DNA from 3 places in the Paraburkholderia sp. BR10141 genome. Region 3 is predicted to be linked to each of the others. Evidence: predicted binding sites of a transcription regulator. Region 3 holds the regulator's gene; each other region holds the start of a gene.
What was found. The regulator HrcA, encoded in region 3, represses chaperone genes, less so after heat shock. The targets are predictions, from matches to a motif close to TTAGCACTCNNNNNNNNNGAGTGCTAA.
Positions count from the first base shown of each region.

Region 1: a site for HrcA is predicted at 3,886-3,912, ahead of rpoH (RNA polymerase sigma factor RpoH). Genes of this name have one in related genera too.
Region 2: a site for HrcA is predicted at 3,684-3,710, ahead of ACOJB8_RS18670 (co-chaperone GroES). Genes of this name have one in related genera too.

Region 1 is NZ_JBMIQH010000004.1:298,077-305,008, forward strand. Features, by position in the region: gene cydB (cytochrome d ubiquinol oxidase subunit II) at 1-793, opposite strand, end outside; gene ACOJB8_RS07940 (cytochrome ubiquinol oxidase subunit I) at 831-2,417, opposite strand; gene cydP (cytochrome oxidase putative small subunit CydP) at 2,404-2,706, opposite strand; gene rpoH (RNA polymerase sigma factor RpoH) at 2,895-3,830, opposite strand; gene ACOJB8_RS07955 (nuclear transport factor 2 family protein) at 4,405-4,788, shown strand; gene leuA (2-isopropylmalate synthase) at 4,939-6,585, opposite strand; gene ACOJB8_RS07965 (hypothetical protein) at 6,575-6,778, opposite strand.
Region 2 is NZ_JBMIQH010000012.1:137,512-144,443, reverse strand. Features, by position in the region: gene epsC (serine O-acetyltransferase EpsC) at 1-240, shown strand, start outside; gene ACOJB8_RS18685 (helix-turn-helix domain-containing protein) at 240-503, shown strand; gene ACOJB8_RS18680 (family 2A encapsulin nanocompartment shell protein) at 618-1,550, shown strand; gene ACOJB8_RS18675 (family 2A encapsulin nanocompartment cargo protein cysteine desulfurase) at 1,525-3,519, shown strand; gene ACOJB8_RS18670 (co-chaperone GroES) at 3,754-4,044, shown strand; gene groL (chaperonin GroEL) at 4,071-5,705, shown strand; gene ACOJB8_RS18660 (sulfonate ABC transporter substrate-binding protein) at 5,794-6,828, opposite strand.
Region 3 is NZ_JBMIQH010000019.1:54,829-61,760, reverse strand. Features, by position in the region: gene recN (DNA repair protein RecN) at 1-1,265, opposite strand, end outside; gene ACOJB8_RS24575 (NAD kinase) at 1,361-2,272, opposite strand; gene hrcA (heat-inducible transcriptional repressor HrcA) at 2,533-3,552, shown strand; gene hemH (ferrochelatase) at 3,746-4,813, shown strand; gene ACOJB8_RS24560 (RNA-binding S4 domain-containing protein) at 4,872-5,279, shown strand; gene grpE (nucleotide exchange factor GrpE) at 5,829-6,416, shown strand; gene dnaK (molecular chaperone DnaK) at 6,667-6,932, shown strand, end outside.

The sequences.
Region 1 (6,932 bases), on a different contig from region 3:
CCATCCACGGATAAAGCCCGTAGTTCGCGAGCCAGAGCCCTGGCCCCGAATCGACACGCTTCAGGAGTGGATTGGCCACGGTATCGAGCGGCGCCGGCGACGTGATCGTATAGCCGCCGATGAGCGTCGCCACGAGCGCGCCCGCCACGAGAAACAACACGATCGTGAGCGCCGAGAAAAGCCGTAGCGCCTTCGAGGCGCGCATGGCGACGACGCCATCGGTCTTCCTCTTCAGGAACGCCGCGCCGTGCGCGGTGAGCATGCAGAGGCTCACCAGTCCGCAGACGAGCGCGAACGGATTGAGGAGTGCGAAGAAGCTGCCGTGATACGTCACGCGCAGGTCCGTGTCGTAGGCGAACGGCACGCCCTGGAGCAGATTGCCGAACGCCACGCCGAACACGAGCGCCGGCACGAAGCCGCCGATGAAAAGACCGCAGTCCCAGCCCTGGCGCCATCTCACATCGACGCGCTTGCCGCGATAGTCGAAGCCCACGGGACGGAAAAACAGCGAGAACAGCACGAGCAGCATCGCGAAGTAGAAGCCCGAGAACGACGCCGCATAGGCGAGCGGCCACGCGGCGAACATCGCGCCGCCCGCCGTGATGAACCACACCTGGTTGCCTTCCCACGTCGCGCCGACCGCGTTGATGACGATGCGGCGCTCCTCGTCGGTCTTGCCGACGAAGGGCAGCAGCACGGCCGCACCCATGTCGAAACCGTCGGTGAGCGCGAAGCCGATCAGCAGCACGCCGATCAGCACCCACCAGATCAACTTGAGCGTTGCGTAGTCCATGGCGTGTTTCCTCGCGTCTTTCGGTGTCTTGCAGCGATCACGAGACCTTGCCGCTGGTGGCCAGCGCGGCCGTCTGCTCGTGGAAGTAGCGACCGGTGTGCAGCGACGAAGGCCCGAGGCGCGCGTACTTGAACATCAGCGTGATCTCGATGATGAAGAGCAGCGTGTAGAAGATCACGAAGCCCGCGATGCTCAGCATCACGTCGCCGGGTGCGAGGCTCGAAGCCGAAAGACGCGTGGGCAGCACTTCCGCGATGGTCCACGGCTGGCGGCCGGTTTCCGCGACGACCCAGCCGAACTCGGCAGCGAGCCACGGCAGCGGAATCGCCACCAGCGCCCAGCCGAGGAACCAGCGGCGGCTGTCCTTGAGCAGCGAGCGCTGCGCACAGAACCAGAAGGCGAGTACGAAGGTCACGAGAAAGAGGATGCCGAGACCCACCATCACGCGAAACGACCAGAACACCGGCGCGACGGCCGGAATCGCGGTTCGCGACGCGGCCCTGATCTGGCCGGAAGTCGCGTCGACCACGTTCGGCGTGAACCGCTTCAAGAGCAGGCCGTAGCCGAGATCGGCCTTGTGCGCCTCGAACACGTCGCGCGTTTCGGTGTCGGCGGTGCCTTCCTTCATCTTTTGCAGCGCGGCGTAGGCGAGCATGCCATTGCGGATGCGCACTTCGGCGCGGCCCATCAGGTCTTTCAGGCCGATCACGGGCGTGTCGATCGAGCGCGTGGCGATGATGCCCATCAGCCAGGGAATGCGGATCGCGTAGTCGGTGCGCTCTTCCTTCTGGTTAGGCAAACCGAATAGCGTGAACGGCGCGGGGGCGGGCGCGGTTTCCCATTCGGCCTCGATGGCGGCGAGCTTGACCTGCTGCACCACGCCGTCGGTGTAGCCCGATTCGTCGCCGAGGATCAGCACGCATAGCGTGGACGCAAGGCCGAAGCCCGCGGCGATCGCGTACGAGCGCAGCGCGAACTCGACGTCGCGCCGGCGCAGCAGGTACCACGACGAAATGCCGAGCACGAACATCGACGCCGTCACATAGCCGGCCGAAACCGTGTGCACGAACTTCACCTGCGCGACGGGGTTGAAGATCACCGCGAACAGGCTGGTGAGTTCCATGCGCATGGTTTCATAGTTGAACGACGCACCCACGGGGTTCTGCATCCAGCCGTTGGCGATGAGAATCCACAGCGCCGAGAGGTTCGAGCCGAGCGCGACGAGAAACGTGGTGAAGAGGTGTGCGCCTTTCGACAGGCGATTCCAGCCGAAGAAGAACACCCCGACAAAGGTCGATTCGAGGAAGAACGCCGCGAGCCCTTCCACGGCGAGCGGCACGCCGAAAATGTCGCCCACGTAGTGCGAGTAGTACGACCAGTTGGTGCCGAACTGGAACTCCATCGTGAGACCGGTGGTGACGCCCATCGCGAAGTTGATGGCGAAGAGCTTGCCCCAGAACTGCGTCATGTCCTTGTAGATCTCCTTGCCGGTCATCACATAGACGGACTCCATGATGACGAGCAGCCATGAGAGGCCGAGCGTGAGGGGCACGAACAGGAAGTGGTAGAGCGCGGTGATGGCGAACTGAAGACGCGAGAGTTCCACCGATTCAATCGTGGGCATGACGGTCTCCTCGCGGGGGCGGCATGGTCGGGGATTGGGACACTGACGGCTTGAGCGCCGTAGACTCGGGCACGGCCAGGATGGCCTGCGCGACAGCGGCAGGCGGCATGTTCATGTCTTCTGCCTGCGGATGATTGAAGAACGCGTATTTGAGCGCCATCAAGAGGACGAGCTTGACGGCGAGAACGAGGGCAATATCGCGCGCGAAGGTGGGGCCGCGCATCCACTGGAGGATGCGCGTGCGCAGCAGCGACGATGTGCGCTGGCGTTGACCGGATGCCGGGATCATGGCGACGGGTGCCCTCGAACGCGTTGCGAGGCCAGACCGCGGCGCGGCCTCTGGCTCACCACCTCGAAATCATCTTAGGGTGGAATCAGCGAGGCCGGTGCGAAGGTGCGCAGCGTGTGGTGCGCGCAAAAGAAAAACCCCGTTCGCGGGAACGGGGTTTTCGGTGTGCCGGTGAGACCTGGCGACGCTTACGCGTAGTCGGCGAGGGCGGTGCGCATCTTCTTCATGGCGCTCGCCTCGATCTGGCGAATGCGCTCGGCCGAAACGCCGAACTCGTCGGCCAGTTCGTGCAGGGTCGAGCCGCCCGAACCATCGTCGTCCACGTTGAGCCAGCGCGCCTCGATGATGCGGCGGCTGCGTGCGTCGAGCGCTTCCAGCGCGCTCGCAATGCCGTCCGACTGCAGGCGGTCGCGCGAACGTGCGGCGAGCACGGCGCTCGGCTCGCTGTGCGAGTCGGCGAGCCAGGCGATCGGGGCGAACGACTCCTCGCCGTCTTCGGTCTGGCCTTCGAGCGCGATGTCGGCGCCCGACAGGCGCGTTTCCATCTCCACGACCTCTTCGCGCTTCACGTTCAGTTCCTGCGCGAGGCCGTCGATTTCTTCCGGCGTGAACGACTGCAGGCCCTGCTTGTGGCTGCGCAGATTGAAGAACAGCTTGCGCTGCGCCTTGGTCGTGGCGACCTTCACCATGCGCCAGTTGCGCAGGATATATTCGTGGATCTCAGCCTTGATCCAGTGCATGGCGTATGACACCAGGCGCACGTTCTGCTCGGGGTCGAAGCGCTTCACGGCCTTCATCAGGCCGATGTTGCCTTCCTGGATCAGGTCGGCGTGCGGCAGGCCATAGCCGAGATAATTACGCGCGATCGACACCACGAGGCGCAGGTGCGACAGCACCAGGCGGCGCGCGCCTTCAAGATTGTTCTGCTCGCGAAACTCGGTCGCGAACTGACGCTCTTCTTGTGGCGTCAGCATCGGGATCCGGTTCACGGCCTGAATATAAGCGTCGATGTTGCCCAGCTGGCCGGGCAACAGGGAAGCATTCGCGAGCGCCAATGAGCCCCCGGCCTTGGCCGACGACGGGCTCAGCGTACTCGGAAGGGTCATGGTCATTGCGTTGCTCACGTAGCGAACTCCTCAGGAATCTTGCGAAAGTCAGACACCGACTCCACGGTGGATGTTAGCACTCTGAATCCCCGAGTGCTAATACTTGGAGTCTGTAGGGGCTTCAAGGTTCCTTGATTCCTATCGAAATGGTTGTATCGATAGATTACACTAAACGCCGGCAATCAAGCAGGGCGGGGCCCGGCGCCCGGCGCTGGCCTGCGCAAGGGGCAGGCCGAAGGAACACTCTAGTACGGGACAGCGTCCGGCGCGAAGTGCGCGGGAAATAAGGGGTGAAATCAGCGACGTTCGAGCGGCCGCGCAGCGCCAGGACCTTGTCACACAATCTGAGAAATAGACATCGGATAAAGCGGAAAGTGCTGCGCTGCGACATCCGGGCGCGGCCGCGGAGATGTCGCTACGCCAGGCGCAGTTCTCACCGGGCGCGTGGCGTATCCACCATAGGTGGAGGCGATGTCTTTGATCGCAAGTATCCTTGTGCCAAAACCTGGTATAAATTTCAGCCAGACGTATGCAGAAATCTTCGGCGGAGATCTGCGCTCAGGCGCGGGCCAACGCGCAAGGGGCTCGAGCGATGGCGGCAAAACTGATCGATGCGATTCGCGGACTTGAGCGCGAGCGCTTTCGCGCGATGGTCGACGGCGACGGCACGTCGCTGGACCAGTTGCTGTCCGATCACGCGACCTTCGTCCACACCAACGGCAAACGCGAGACCAAGCAGCAGTTCATCGACGCGATCACGGCCGGCCGCCGCCGCTACCGCCAGATCGAGATCCAGTCGCAGGACGTGCTGCACGCGGGCAACGAGGCCTGCGTGGTCTCCGGCCGCGTGTTGATCGAGATGGAAGCGAACAACGGTGCGCTGCTCTTTCCGATTGCCTATACGGCGATCCAGACGCAGGAAGGGGGCCACTGGCGTCTGCTCGCATGGCAGGCGACGCGTTGCGCGATCGAGTGATGACCGGTAAGTCCACTCGCTGAAACGCCGTGTAGGCGCTTCAGGCGCACGCCGGCGGCCCGTTTTGCCGCCGGCGCTCAACAATGCCGCCGATTTCCCTGCTGAAACCCAAACTGCTTCGCGCACAGCGCGCGACACGCGCGAAAGGCGTCAGGCCGCCGCGCGCCGATCCACTTGCGGCCAGGCCGCGCGGTTCACCGCGCTGACCACTGCCGCGACGCACGCATGGACCGCGTCTTCGCCCACGCCGACGCCGTGGCGCAGCGGCTGGCCGCCCACGCGCGCGCCGACGAACACGGCCGTACCGCCCTGCGAGGTGCGCTCAGTCTCGAACGACGTGATTTCAATGTGCTCGCCGGCGAGTGCCGCGATGGCGGCGGCCACAGCTTGCGCATGTGCCTCATCGCTGCTCGTGGCAGCCGGCATGGCCACATCACGGCCTTCCCAGCGCACGCGGCCCGAACCGGCGTTGGCAACCGGCCCGCGCGTTTCGAAGTACTCACGCGCGAACAGTGCGCAGACCGCCTCGCCCGTGATCTCTTCGCCAGACGTATCGGCGACGGTCTGCACGGCGTGGCTGAACTCGATCTGCACGCGGCGCGGCGGCGTGAAGCCCATGCCGCGCTCGAGCAGATAAGTCGCGCCACCCTTGCCCGACTGGCTGTTCACGCGGATCACCGCGTCATAGCTGCGGCCGAGGTCGGCGGGATCGATCGGGAGATACGGCACTTCCCAGACGGCGTCGGGCTGCTGCTGCGCGAAGCCCTTGCGGATCGCGTCCTGGTGCGAGCCCGAGAACGCCGTGAACACGAGGTCGCCCGCATACGGATGACGCGGATGCACGGGCATCTGGTTGCAGCGCTCGACCACGCGGCGCACGGCGTCGATGTCCGAGAAGTCGAGGCCCGGGTCGATGCCTTGGGTGTAGAGGTTCATCGCGAGCGTGACGAGATCGACGTTGCCGGTGCGCTCGCCGTTGCCGAACAGGCAGCCTTCGATCCGGTCCGCGCCCGCGAGCAGCGCCAACTCGGCGGCGGCCACCGCCGTGCCGCGGTCGTTGTGCGGATGCACCGACAGCACGATGCTGTCGCGGTACGCGAGATTGCGGTCCATCCACTCGATCTGGTCGGCGTAGACGTTGGGCATCGCCGCTTCGACGGTCGCCGGAAGATTCACGATCATCTTGTGATCGCGCGTCGGGCGCCACGTCTGGGCCACCGCGTCGCAGACTTCGCGCGCGAAGGTCAGCTCGGTCATGCTGAAGGTTTCGGGCGAATACTGGTAAATCCAGTGCGTTTGCGGGTTCTTGTCGGCGTGTGCGCGGATGATGCGCGTGCCTTCGACCGCGAGCGCTTTCACTTCCTCCTTCGACTGGCCGAACACGATCTTGCGGAACGACGGGCAGATCGCGTTGTAGAGGTGGACGATGGCGCGCGGCACGCCTTCGAGCGCTTCGAACGTGCGTGCAATCAATTCTTCGCGCGCCTGCACGAGCACTTCGATCGTCACATCGTCGGGAATGCGTTTTTCGTCGATCAGCTTGCGCACGAAATCGAAGTCGGTCTGCGAAGCAGACGGAAAGCCGACTTCGATTTCCTTGAAGCCGATCGCGACGAGCATTTCGAAGAATTCGGTCTTCTGCTCGATGCTCATCGGCTCGATCAGCGACTGGTTGCCGTCGCGCAGGTCGGTGCTCATCCAGATCGGCGCGCGCTCGACGGCGCGCGTGGGCCATTTGCGGCCGTTCAATCGGATGGCGGGGAAGGGGCGGTACTTCTCGGCGGGATTACGCAACATGACGAGCCTCGTTCTTCATGGTGTCGTTTGCGATGGTGGTCGGCAGCGGGCGGTTGGCGGGCTGGCGACGGAGCACGATGCGCGAAACCTCACGCGTACGGGCGGCAACCTCGGACGCGAAGAAGACGGCCACGGTGACGGCGGTAACCGGCGCGGCGAAAGCGGACGTGAACGATGCCCATGCAACGTGCATTTTGACCTCGCGACTCGTCCGAACGGTAAGCGGACGAATGCAGACGACAAGTTGTAGAGATACAGCGGATTTGGGGTACTGCGAGAACTGCTTTGGGAGGACCGCGGTGACCGGAGGAGGGGTCGTTGCGGCGCTACACCAGCTTTAGGCCAGG
Region 2 (6,932 bases), on a different contig from region 3:
AAAGGGCTGCCACGTCATCCCATTGTCGAGGACGAGGTCGTCATTTATGCGGGCGCGACGATACTCGGGCGTGTCACGCTCGGGCGCGGCGCGGTGATTGGCGGCAATGTCTGGCTGACCGAAAGCGTGCCGGCGGGGGCGCATATCACCCAGGCGATTTCCCGGCACGAAGTGCGCGCGCCGGCGCATGAACGCCCCGGCACCGCCGCGCCGGATGCCATCGCAACGGGCGCGGCATGATGAGCGCCATCGTCCATGACTTCGGCGCCACGGTGCGCCGCCTGCGCGAGGCGCAGGCCTGGTCGCAGGAGCGGCTCGCCGAACATGCGGGACTCAACCGCACCTACGTCGGCGAAATCGAGCGCGGCACGGCCATCGCTTCGATCGTCACCGTCGAAAAGCTTGCATTGGCTTTCGGCTTGGGTATCGCGGAGCTGCTTGCGGGTGGGGCCGCGGGCGCTCCGACCGCGATCTCGCTTCCCGGCAGCCCGTTGTCGCCCTGAGGCTTCCCGCACGCTGCCGTCTATAGCCGGTTGATCCGGCTCCATTGGCTCCTCATAATCAGCCGTCTTCATAAGCAAAGCAGTTTTCGTTATAAGTCACCGGAGCCCTCGTTCATGTCCTCGATTCAGAGCGGCCAGACCGCGCTTGGCGATAACGCCGCGCGGCAACTGGCGAATGCCACCAAAACCGTCCCGCAGCTTTCCACGATCACGCCGCGCTGGCTTACGCACCTGCTGCAATGGGTGCCGGTCGAAGCCGGTATTTATCGTCTGAACCGCGTTAAGGACCCCGAAGCAGTGCGTGCCGCCTGCACGGCGCGCGAGGACGAAGGCACGCTGCCCACGACATTTGTGCCTTACGAAGAGCAGCCGCGCGAGTACTTCCTCAACGCGGTGAGCACGGTGCTCGACGTACACACGCGGATTTCCGACCTCTACAGCAGCCCGCACGACCAGATCAAGGAGCAACTGCGCCTCACGATCGAAACGATCAAGGAGTTGCAGGAAAGCCAGCTCATCAACAATCCCGACTACGGCCTGCTGGCGAACGTCGAGGAAGACCAGCGCATTTTCCCGCTGACCGGCGCGCCCACGCCCGACGACCTCGACGAACTGCTCACGAAGGTCTGGAAAGAGCCCGCGTTCTTCCTTACCCATCCGCTCGCGATTGCCGCATTCGGCCGCGAATGCACGCGGCGAGGCGTGCCGCCGCCTACGGTCAGCCTGTTCGGTTCGCAGTTCCTCACGTGGCGCGGCGTTCCGCTGATTCCTTCGGACAAGGTGCCGGTTGCCGACGGCAAGACCAAGATCCTGTTGCTGCGCGTGGGCGACAAGCGCCAGGGCGTGGTGGGCCTGTATCAACCGGGCGTGGCGGGCGAGCAGGGACCGGGGCTCTCGGTGCGCTTCATGGGCATCAACAACCAGGCGATCGCGTCGTATCTGATCTCGCTGTACTGCTCGCTGGCGGTGCATTCGCCGGATGCGCTGGCTGTGCTCGATGACGTGGAAATCGGCAAGTACCATGACTACCCTGACACCTACCGCTAACCCAACGGAGATCGCGCATCCGCCGTTGCCGGGCGGACTGCCGGATCCCGCCACGCTCGCGCGGCTCGCCAACGAGTTCTTCAGCACGTTGCCGGGCGGCGCAGGCGCGCCCGGCGTCGCGGCAGGTAGCGGCGCGGTAGGCGGCGTGCCGTCCGCCTTGCCCGCGGCCGCGCCGATACTTGCCTCGGTCAGCAATCCGGCGCCGGCGGGCTCACCGCTCGCGGGTCCGGGCGGCACCGGCACGGGCGTGCCGGGCTTCGCGCCGCCGCAAGGCAAGGCACCGGGCTTGAATCTCGCGCCTTCCGCGCCCACGCACGTGCTTTCGCTCGGCAATCGCGTACCCGCGCTCGCGCCGCACGCGGCGGCGGCGAACGGACTGCCCGACAACGCGGTGACGGTCGCACCGGCGCTGGAGCCGCGCGCGGGCGGCTCGCTGCTTGGCGTGCCACAGGCTTACGCGGTGGCCGAGCCGTCCGAGCCAGTGCGAGCCACGACGAGCGAGCGTTCGCCGTTCTACTTCACGGAAACGGCGGGCAACGGCTGGCGCGATACGGCGCGCGATATCGAGGTGCCGGTGCACGGGCTCCCTACGCCGGAGGCGTTCGGCTTGCCGGGCGACGATGCGCTGCGTGGCCTGCTGACCCTCGATCATCGGGACTACGATGCAAGCGGCGGCCCCGCGCGATATTTCCTCGACGAACGGGCAGCGGCGCCAGGCGTGAGCCAGGGGGTGCCGTTGCGCGGCGCGCATCCGCCTTTCGATGTCAATGCGGTGCGCCGCGACTTCCCGATCCTCCAGGAGCGCGTGAACGGTAAGCCGTTGGTGTGGTTCGACAACGCCGCGACGACGCACAAGCCGCAGGCCGTGATCGATCGCCTCGCGTACTTCTACGCGCACGAGAACTCGAACATTCACCGCGCGGCGCACACGCTCGCGGCGAGAGCGACCGACGCGTACGAGCATGCGCGCAAGACGGTGCAGCGCTTCATCAATGCATCGTCGCCCGAAGAGATCGTGTTCGTGCGCGGCACGACCGAGGCGATCAACCTGATCGCGAAGACCTGGGGCGTGCAGAACGTGGGCGAGGGCGACGAGATCATCGTCTCGCATCTCGAGCACCACGCGAACATCGTCCCGTGGCAGCAGCTCGCCGCGCTCAAGGGCGCCAGGCTGCGCGTCATTCCGGTCGACGATTCGGGCCAGGTGCTGGTGGACGAGTACCGCAAACTGCTCAACGACCGCACGAAGATCGTCTCGGTCACGCAGGTGTCGAACGCGCTGGGCACGGTCGTGCCCGTGGACGAGATTGTGGAGCTTGCGCATCGTGCGGGCGCGAAGGCGCTGGTCGACGGCGCGCAGTCGATTTCGCACATGCGGGTGGACGTGCAGGCGCTCGATGCGGACTTCTTCGTGTTCTCGGGCCACAAGATCTATGGGCCGACCGGCATCGGCGTGGTGTACGGCAAGCGCGAGGTGCTGGAAAACATGCCGCCATGGCAGGGCGGCGGCAACATGATTCAGGACGTGACGTTCGAGCGGACGGTGTTCCAGCCGCCGCCGTCGCGCTTCGAAGCGGGCACCGGCAATATCGCCGATGCGGTGGGGCTGGGCGCCGCGCTGGACTATGTGAGCCGCGTCGGCATCGAAAACATCGCGCGTTACGAGCACGATCTGCTTGCCTACGCAACGAGCGTGCTCGCGCCGGTGCCGGGCGTGCGCCTCGTGGGCACGGCTCGCGACAAGGCCAGCGTGCTGTCGTTCGTGCTGAAGGGCTACAGCACCGAAGAGGTGGGGCAGGCGCTGAGCCGCGAAGGCATTGCAGTGCGCGCGGGGCATCATTGCGCCCAGCCCATTCTGCGCCGTTTCGGTCTGGAAGCCACCGTGCGGCCCTCGCTCGCGTTCTACAACACGTGCGAAGAGGTCGATGCGCTCGTGTCGGTCGTTCGCGGTCTGGCGCCGCGGCAGTAACACGACCCCGGAGCGGCGTTGCCTGACGCCGCTCCGCTTCCTCTTTTCCTCTCTCCTTTCCGTTTTCCACTTCCGCGCGATATCGATAAGCCCCTCCGTGAGATATCGATCTGCCAATCCGTTATTGGAGCGGCGCGCGCCGGCTTTCTATACTCGGTTTTCCATCAGCACTCGCACGAGGCGAGTGCCATTTTCACCGCGAATAACCGAGAGATAACCGCAAGGAAGCCACCCATGAGCCTGCGCCCACTGCACGATCGCGTGATCGTCAAACGACTCGACCAGGAAACCCGCACCGCGTCGGGCATCGTCATTCCCGATAGCGCCGCCGAAAAGCCGGACCAGGGCGAAGTGCTGGCCGTGGGACCGGGCCGCCGCGACAACGACGGCCGCCGCATTGCGCCGGACCTGAACGCGGGAGACCGCGTGCTGTTCGGCAAATACGCGGGCCAGACCGTGAAGGTCGACGGCAACGAACTCCTCGTGCTGCGCGAAGAAGACATCGTCGCAGTCGTCAATCAATAAGCGAGAACCTGAGAGAGCACGTCATCATGGCAGCCAAAGACATCGTATTCGGCGACATCGCCCGCACCAAACTCATCGAAGGCGTGAACCTGCTCGCCGACGCCGTCAAGGTCACTCTCGGCCCGAAGGGCCGCAACGTCGTGCTCGAACGCAGCTTCGGCGCGCCCGTCGTGACCAAGGACGGCGTTTCGGTCGCCAAGGAAATCGAACTGGCCGACAAGCTCCAGAACATCGGCGCGCAGGTCGTCAAGGAAGTCGCCTCGAAAACGAGCGACGCAGCGGGCGACGGCACCACGACCGCCACCGTGCTTGCGCAGGCGATCGTGCGCGAAGGGCAGAAGTACGTGGCGGCGGGGCTCAACCCGCTCGACCTGAAGCGCGGCATCGACAAGGCGGTGGTGGCCGCCGTTGAAGAACTCAGGAAGATCAGCAAGCCCACCACGACGAGCAAGGAGATTGCGCAGGTCGCGACGATTTCGGCCAACGGCGAGGAGTCGATTGGCCAGCGCATTGCCGAGGCGATCGATCGCGTAGGCAAGGAAGGCGTGATCACGGTGGAAGACGGCAAGTCGCTCGCCGACGAACTCGACGTCGTGGAGGGCTTGCAGTTCGATCGCGGCTATCTCTCGCCGTACTTCATCAACAACCCGGACAAGCAGGTCGCCGAACTCGACAATCCGTTCATCCTCCTGCACGACAAGAAGATCTCGAACATTCGCGACCTGCTGCCTCTGCTCGAACAGGTGGCGAAGGCCGGGCGCCCGCTGCTGCTGATCGCCGAGGATATCGAGGGCGAGGCGCTCGCCACGCTCGTCGTCAACAACATTCGCGGCGTGCTGAAGACGGTGGCCGTGAAGGCGCCGGGTTTCGGCGACCGCCGCAAGGCGCTGCTCGAAGACATCGCGATCCTCACGGGCGGCCAGGTGGTCGCCGAGGAAACGGGCCTCACGCTGGAGAAGGCCACGCTCCAGGAGCTGGGCCAGGCCAAGCGCATCGAGGTGGGCAAGGAAAACACCACGGTGATCGACGGCGCGGGCGAAGCCGGCGCCATCGAGGCGCGTGTGAAGCAGATTCGCGTGCAGATCGAGGAAGCGACCTCCGACTACGACCGCGAGAAGCTGCAGGAACGTGTGGCGAAGCTGGCGGGCGGCGTGGCTGTCATCAAGGTGGGCGGCGCCACCGAGATCGAAGTGAAGGAAAAGAAGGACCGCGTGGACGATGCGTTGCATGCCACGCGCGCGGCCGTGGAAGAGGGCATCGTGCCGGGTGGCGGCGTGGCGCTGATCCGCGTGCGTCAGGCGATCCTCGACCTGAAGGGCAAGAACGCCGACCAGACGGCGGGCGTGAAGATCGTGCTGCGTGCACTGGAAGAACCGCTGCGTCAGATCGTGAGCAATGCGGGCGAAGAAGCGAGCGTGGTGGCGGCGAAGGTCGCGGAAGGCACGGGCAACTTCGGTTACGACGCGGCCACGGGCGAATACGGCGATCTGGTCGAAAAGGGCGTGCTCGATCCGACCAAGGTCACGCGCACGGCGCTGCAAAACGCGGCTTCGGTGGCGGGGCTCTTGCTCACGACCGATGCCACGGTGCATGAGGCTCCCAAAGCCCAGGCGGTGCAAGCGCCGGCGGGTGGCCCTGGCGGCGCCGATCTCGGCTTCTAGGCCGGTTTTGCCCGGGCAACGGGGGAAGGCCGCCCTGGCGCGATGCCAGGCGCGGCTGCCATGTCTCGACAACCGGGCGTCAGCGCGCTCAGGCGGATTGCCAGCGCGCATCGGCGACGACGAGCTTCTTCGGGATCAGCTTGAGTTCGGAGAACGTATCGGCAATTTGCTGCTGGTAGGCGAGCGTGGGCGCGTCGACTGGCTGCACGCCGTAGCTCGCGCGCCTGAGGGCGAGTTCGAGCGTCGACGCGTCGAGGCCGACAAGCGGTGACAGTTGAGCCGCAACGGCCGGAACGTTGTCGCGTGCCCAGGCGTCCACGGCGCCGATTTCCTCCACGACCGCATGCAGGACAGACGCATGTGCGTTCGCAAAGTTACGGCTTGCTATGTAGTACTGTGTATTGCGAACGAGGTTTTCGCCGTTCGCGATCGAACGCACTTTCGCCTGGCGTTCGATTGCCGCGAGGTAGGGATCCCAGATCACCCAGGCGTCCACGCTGCCGCTCGTGAATGCGGCGCGCGCATCGGCGGGAGCGAGATAGACGGGCTGGATATCTTCATACTTGAGGTTGGCTCTCTGCAGCGCCTTGACGAGCAGATAGTGCACGTTCGAGCCTTTGTTGAACGCAACGCGCCTGCCGCGCAGGTCGGCGGGCGTGCGGATCGGCGAATCTTCGTGCACGACAATGGCCTCACCCTGCGGCGCGGGCGGTTCGCTGGCAATGTAGACGAAATCCACGCCGCCGGCCTGCGCAAAGATGGGCGGCGTTTCGCCCACGGTGCCGACATCCACTGCGCCGGCGGCAAGCCCTTCCAGCAACTGCGGGCCACCGGGAAACTCGAGCCATTGCACGGTGAAGCCGAGCGGCGCGAGCCGCTTCTCCAGCGTGTGCTGAGCCTTTAGCACCACAAAGTTGCCGTACTTCTGGAAACCGATGCGCAGGACCCGGCCTTCGTCCGCGCGTGCCGCGCCGCTTTGAAGCGTCAACGCGGCAGCGCTCGTGAGCCCCGTTGCGCCACGCAGCGCGGCGGCCGTCGCGGCCCCCGCTGCGAGCTTCAATAGCTTGCGGCGTGCGCCGTTTGCCGTGTGGTCGTCGTGATGGTCGTAGTTGTCGTTCGACATCGTGCCGTTGCCTGTTTAAAGATGCATGTTGAAACTGCCGCGGGTGCGCGGCGATCCATCTCTCACCTTAATCTGTTTCAACATCGGCACAACCAAGATATTGT
Region 3 (6,932 bases):
GCCACCCGGAATTCGATCTGCTCCAGACCATGGGCTCCGCCGATCGGCTCGCCGGTCGAGCTGCTGCCGAGCGCCACGAGCGCGACTTCGAAGCTGCCGCCGGCCATCGACAGTTCCTGCATGCCTTGCGTGACCGCCGAGCCGAGCGCCTTCGCCGCCTTGGCGCGCGCCTTCGAGAGCTGGCGTGCCTGCGCGAGATAGGCTTCCTGCGCCTTCTGCTCGGCGGCGCGCAGGCCGTCGAGATCGGATGCGGCATCGAGTGCCGCGAGCTGCTGGCGGCGCGACGCGTGTTCCTCAGGTAGCGTTTCGGCCGGCAGGCGGAACTTGCGCGCCGTCGAATGCAGCGCGTCGAGGCGCCGTTCGACCTGCGCGAGATGTTGCGGATCGAGATCGAGGCGTTGCGCGTAGTGCGAGAGCGAGTACGCCGCTTCCTGGATCTGGATCGCGGCCGGTTCGAGCGCGGCGAGGGCGTCGTTGAGTTCGGCGTCGACTTCGGCGAGGGAGCGCAGCTTCGAGACGATCGAGTTCAGCTGCGAGAGCATCGCCTCGTCGGATTCCGATAACGCCGCGAGCGCGCCTTGTACGCCTTCGATCAGGTTGGCCGAGTTCGAAAGCCGCACGTGCTCCGCGTTCACTTCCTCCCATTCGCCCGGCTGCGGCGCGAGCTTGTCGAGCTCGGCGAGCTGCCACGCGAGGCGCTCGCGCTCGAGCTGCAGCTCGCGGTCGCGCGACATGGCGCTCTGCAGGGCGAGACGCGCGTCGCGTGCCTCGCGCCACGCGCGCGTGACGGTGGCGGCGAGATCCGTGAGGCCCGCGTGCGTGTCGAACAGTTCGCGCTGCGCGTCGGGGCGCATGAGCAGTTGGTGAGCATGCTGGCCGTGGATGTCCACGAGCATTTCGCCCAGCTCGCGCAGTTGCGCGAGCGTGGCGGGCGTCCCGTTGATGAAGGCGCGCGAGCGCCCGCCGCTGTCCACCACGCGGCGCATCATGACCGTGTGCTCGCCGTCGCCGTTCGTGAGCGCCTGCTCGTCGAGCCAAAGCGCGGCATGCGCGGGCACGTCGAACTCGGCGGTGATGTCGGCGCGGGCCTCGCCGGTGCGCACGACGCTCGCGTCGGCGCGCGTGCCGAGCGTGAGAGCGAGGGCGTCGATCAGGATCGACTTGCCCGCGCCGGTTTCGCCGGAAAACACGGTGAAACCGCTATCGAATTCGAGGTCGAGCGCGGCGACGATCACGAAGTCGCGAATCGAGAGATGGCGAAGCATGGCGTCTGGTTCTGCTTTTTTGGGTTGGCTTTGACTACCGTGGGACTGCTGGCTGCATGGCAACGCACGCGCGCGCTTCACGCTAAGACGCGGGTTTAGTCCTCCGGATCGCCCTGCAGCGAGGGGTGCTCGTTCCAATGCAGCTTCTTGCGCAGCGTGCGGTAGTAGCTATAGCCGACCGGGTGCAGGAAAGGCACCGTGTGGCGCGAGCGGCGCACCTCGATCACGTCGTTCAGCTCCAGCGCCGTGAACGACTGCATGTCGAAGTTGACGTTGACGTCGCGGCCCGCCACGATCTGGATGCTCACCTTGCAGTCGTCGGGCAGCACGATCGGGCGGTTCGAGAGCGCGTGCGGCGCGATCGGTACGAGCACGATGCCTTGCAGCTGCGGATGCAGGATCGGCCCCTGCGACGAGAGCGCGTAGGCGGTCGAGCCCGTGGGCGTCGCGACGATCAAGCCGTCTGAGCGCTGGTTGTACATGAAGCGGCCATCCACGTTCACGCGCAGTTCGGCCATGCCCGAAAAGCCGCTACGGTTCACGACCACGTCGTTGAAGGCGAGCGCGTGGTAGATCGGGTCGCCGTCGCGGGTGATGCGCGACTCGAGCAGCGAGCGCTCCTCGCGCTCGAACGAGCCCGCGAGCAGTTGCGGCACGACCTCCTGCATCTCGGAGAACGCGATGTCGGTAATGAAGCCGAGCCGCCCGTGGTTGATGCCGATGAGCGGCGTGCGGTAGGGCGCGAGCTGGCGGCCGATGCCGAGCATCGTGCCGTCGCCGCCGAGCACGACGGCCACGTCCGCGCGCGCGCCGATTTCGGACGGCTGCAGCGCGGGATAGCCTTGCGCGCCGATTTCCTCTGCGGTTTGCGCTTCGAACACGACCTCGAAGCCGCGCTTCGAAATGGTCTGGGCGAGCGCCGTCAGCGGCTCGGCAATGCCCGGCGTATTGCTGCGCCCAACGAGCGCAACCGTCTTGAACTGGCTCTGGATCTTCTGGATCTGCATGCCGGCATTACACCATAGTCAGGTCACGAAAAGAACCTGGCGCAAGCCGGGCGCGGCCCGCCAGGCCTTGCGCGCCGCGCCCTCCCGCCCTAAGCCGGTGACACGGCGATGACAACGCGCGATGTGCCAGACGATGTGCCATGCAACATGCCCGGCGGCAACGGGCGAAACCGGGCCGCCCCGCGCTGCGGGCCTGCCCGTCGGGCCCGACCTGGCGGCGCACTCGCGGCCAACCCGCCATTAGGCTAAAATTTTGAGTCATGCTAGATCCCCGCGCACAAACCCTCCTCAAGACGCTGATCGAGCGCTACATCGCCGAAGGTCAGCCGGTCGGCTCGCGCACGCTGTCGCGCTATTCCGGCCTGGAACTGAGCCCGGCGACGATCCGCAACGTCATGTCGGACCTCGAGGAGCTGGGTCTCGTGTCCAGCCCGCATACCTCGGCCGGGCGTGTGCCCACGCCGCGCGGCTATCGCCTGTTCGTCGACACCATGCTCACCGTCGAGCCCAGTTCGGACGACGACGCGCTCACGCGGGCGGTAAAGACCACGCTGCGCCCCGGCGAGCCGCAGAAAGTGGTGGCGGCGGCGGCCAGCGTGCTCTCGAACCTCTCGCAGTTCGCGGGCGTGGTGCTGACGCCCCGGCGCAGCCACGTGTTCAAGCAGATCGAGTTCATGCGCCTGTCCGACAAGCGCATCCTGCTCATCATCGTGACGCCCGAAGGCGACGTGCAGAACCGCATCATGGCGACGCAGCGCGACTTCACGCCTTCCGAGCTCATCGAAGCCTCGAATTACATCAACGCGCACTTCGCGGGCCTGTCGTTCGACGAGGTGCGCCGCCGCCTGCGCGAGGAAATCGACGCGCTGCGCGGCGACATGACCACGCTCATGCACGCGGCCGTAACCGCGAGCACCGAAGAGCCCGAAAGCGGCGACACCTTGCTCATTTCCGGCGAGCGCAACCTGCTCGAAGTGGCCGACCTTTCCTCGGACATGGCGCGCCTGCGCAAGCTCTTCGACGTATTCGACCAGAAAACCAGCCTGCTGCAGCTGCTCGACGTCTCGAGCCACGCGCAGGGTGTGCAGATTTTCATTGGCGGCGAGTCGCAACTCGTGCCGATCGAGGAAATGAGCGTGGTGACGGCTCCCTACGAGGTGAACGGCAAGATCGTCGGCACGCTCGGCGTGATCGGACCGACGCGCATGGCGTACAACCGCGTGATTCCGATCGTCGACATCACGGCGCGGCTGCTCTCGCTCACGCTCAGCCAGAACTGAGCGCCGCATCGGGCACCCCCGCCTTTCCGACGATCATCCCTCGAAAGGCGTGGTGCGCGCCATCGGCCGAATGGCCAACGCGCGGCGGTCACTCGCCGCGTCGCGGGTCCGGTTTGGCCCGCCAGGACCGCCCGCTATAATGCTTGTTTCATGCAACCGTTGCTGCGCATTCGCGCGGCGCCACTGATCGCCTATGCGTTTCGACCTGGAGCGGCCTTCGCAGTCCGCCGCGGCGCATCGCGTCGCCGTGCTGCTCATCAACCTGGGCACGCCGGACGCGCCCACGCCGCGCGCCGTGCGCCGCTATCTCGCGCAGTTTCTGTCCGATCCGCGCGTGGTCGAGATTCCGGCGCCGATCTGGCAGGTCATCCTGCGCACGCTGATCCTGCCGTTTCGCGGCCGGTCGTCGGCGAAGAAGTACGCGGCGGTCTGGACGCCCGAGGGTTCCCCGCTGCGCGTGCATACGCAGAAGCAGACCGACGGCCTGCGCCATCTGCTGCAAATCAACGACTACACGGTCCTCGTCGATTACGCGATGCGCTACGGCACGCCAGACATCCCGGCGATGCTGAACCAGCTCAAGCTCGCGGGCGCGGAACGCATCCTGCTCATGCCGATGTATCCGCAGTACTCGGCGTCGACCACGGCCACGGCGTTCGACGCGGCCTTCGCCGCGCTGCGCCGCATGCGCAACCAGCCGGAAATCCGCACGGTGCGCGGCTATCACGACCATCCGGCGTATATTGCGGCGCTCGCGGCCCAGGTGCACCAGTACTGGCACGCGCACGGCAAACCCAATTTCGCGGCGGGCGACCGCCTCGTGCTGAGTTTTCACGGGGTGCCGAGCCGTACGCTCGATCTGGGCGACCCGTACCACGACCAGTGCCAGCAAACGGCCGCGCTCCTCATGCACGCGCTGGAGCTAACGCCGGTCGAATGCCGGGTGACCTTCCAGTCGCGCTTTGGGCGGGCGCAATGGCTCCAGCCATACACGGCGCCCACGCTGCGGGAACTGGGCGCGGGCGGCGTGCACCGTGCGGACGTGTTCTGCCCCGGTTTCACGGCGGATTGCCTGGAAACCATCGAGGAAATCGGCATGGAAGTGCGCGACGAGTTCCTGCACGGCGGCGGCAAGGAGTTTCACCGCATAGCATGCCTGAATGCCTCGCCGGCGTGGATCGCGGCGCTGGGCGAGATTGTTGCGCAGCACCTGCAGGGCTGGCCCGTGCAAGCCGCGGCGCCGGCTGGCGCAGTGGCCTGACCCAGTGAAGTGAGCGTGAACTGAGCGTGAACTGAGCGGCGCATCCGGAAAGCTTCTGATGAACTACAAGATTTCGACCGAACCTGGCGCGCGGCTGCGCATCGACAAATGGTTATGGGCGGCGCGTTTCTTCAAGACGCGCTCGCTCGCCTCGGACGCCGTGGGCAAGGGGCGCGTGCGCATTGGCGGCGACGCCGTGAAGGCATCGAAGGACGTGCGCGTGGGCGACCTCGTCGAAATCGAGATCGATCATGTGGTCTGGGAAGTGCAGGTATTGGGCATTTGCGAGATGCGCGGCCCCGCCAGCATCGCGCAGACGCTCTATGCGGAAACTGAAGCCGGGCGCGAGCGGCGCGCGGCGGAGCAGGACCGGCGCCGGCTCTTTCGCGAACCGGCTGCCGTGTTGCCGGGCAGGCCGACCAAGCGCGACCGCCGCACTATCGACAAATTTTCGCGTGAGGGTTGAAGAGCGCTTCCATCGTAGCGTGCACGCCCCCGTATTCCGTCGTGTTTTCGTTCACGGCGCCCGACATGCAGATGGTCGTAGTCCCGGCGATGAGTACCAGCGCGACCACCGATATGGCAAAGGTCAGTTTCACGGTACTCCCCTTGGGATCGCAGCAAAACAGCCAGTTTCGAGGCCCGGATAGCGTTTTTATGTGCGGTGCTGCTGCTAAAAAAGGTGCTGTCCGTGGGCCCATTCGGTGCGGTGCCGGGCTCAGGGTAAACGCGTCATGAGCAGCACCTGTTCCTGAGTGTAGGTCAGGGATGTCCCTTACTCAATTTCATTTTTGCGGCGCTGCAGTAATGATTGTTACGGGCGATTGCGTGGCTTGATTTTCTGTATAAAAAAGCCGCAAGCGCCTCTTGAAACAAGCGATCCGGCACCCATGTGCTCTCGCGATGTCCGAAGCCTCTGTCGCGTCGGCGCAACGGCCCAGGCGCAGTAGAGCGGCCGGCGTCATGGCGCCCGAAGCTTTGTTCCCTTTTTCACTATTCAACGACGTTCAGCGACATGGAAAACACGCAAGAGAACCCGACGAGCCAGAACCCCACGCCCGCGGACGAGGCGTCGCAGGCAGCCCAGCCCCAGACGGCTGAAGCGGCCGAGCAGGCAGCCCAAGGCGGCGTGGACCAGAACGCAGCGGCGCTTGCCGAGGCCGCACTGGCCGAAGCCCAAGCGAAAGTCGCCGAATTGCAGGACGCCTTCGTCCGCGCCAAGGCCGAGACCGAGAACGTACGCCGCCGCGCGCAGGAAGACGTCGCCAAGGCGCACAAGTTCGCGATCGAAAACTTCGCCGAGCATCTGCTGCCGGTGATGGACAGCCTCGAAGCCGCTCTCGCCCATAACTCGGACGACCTCGCCAAGGTCAACGAAGGCGTCGAACTCACGCTCAAGCAGCTCACCGGCGCGCTCGAGAAGGGCAAGGTCCTCGCGATCAACCCCGTGGGCGAGAAGTTCGACCCGCACCGTCACCAGGCCATCTCGATGGTCCCGTCCGAGCAGGAAGCGAACACGGTGGTCAGCGTGCTGCAAAAGGGCTATGTGATCGCCGACCGCGTACTGCGTCCGGCGCTCGTGACCGTTTCGGCACCGAAGTAAGAAAGATGTAAGTAATGCGGTGGCCTGAAGGAACCCAAAGGAAACCCAAAGGCCCTGCGATTAAAAAAAATGATGGAACGCATAGCCCAAACCCCTTGAAATCGCCGTAGCGGCACTTATTTGGGCAGTAGTTCCGTATTGAAGTGGACGCCAGCCGCGCACAAGGGAAAACGCGGCTCGAGCATGTAGTTACCTGCGCAGCGCGAAAGCGGCGTCCGCACAGCGACCAAATTCTGGAGATTTGACAAAAATGGGCAAAATCATTGGTATCGACCTCGGCACCACCAACTCGTGCGTGGCGCTGATGGAAGGCAATCAGGTCAAGGTGATCGAGAACTCGGAAGGCGCCCGTACGACGCCTTCGATCATCGCCTACATGGACGACAACGAAGTTCTGGTCGGCGCACCGGCCAAGCGCCAGTCGGTCACGAACCCGAAGAACACGCTGTACGCAGTCAAGCGCCTGATCGGCCGCCGCTTCGAAGAGAAGGAAGTGCAGAAGGACATCGGCCTGAT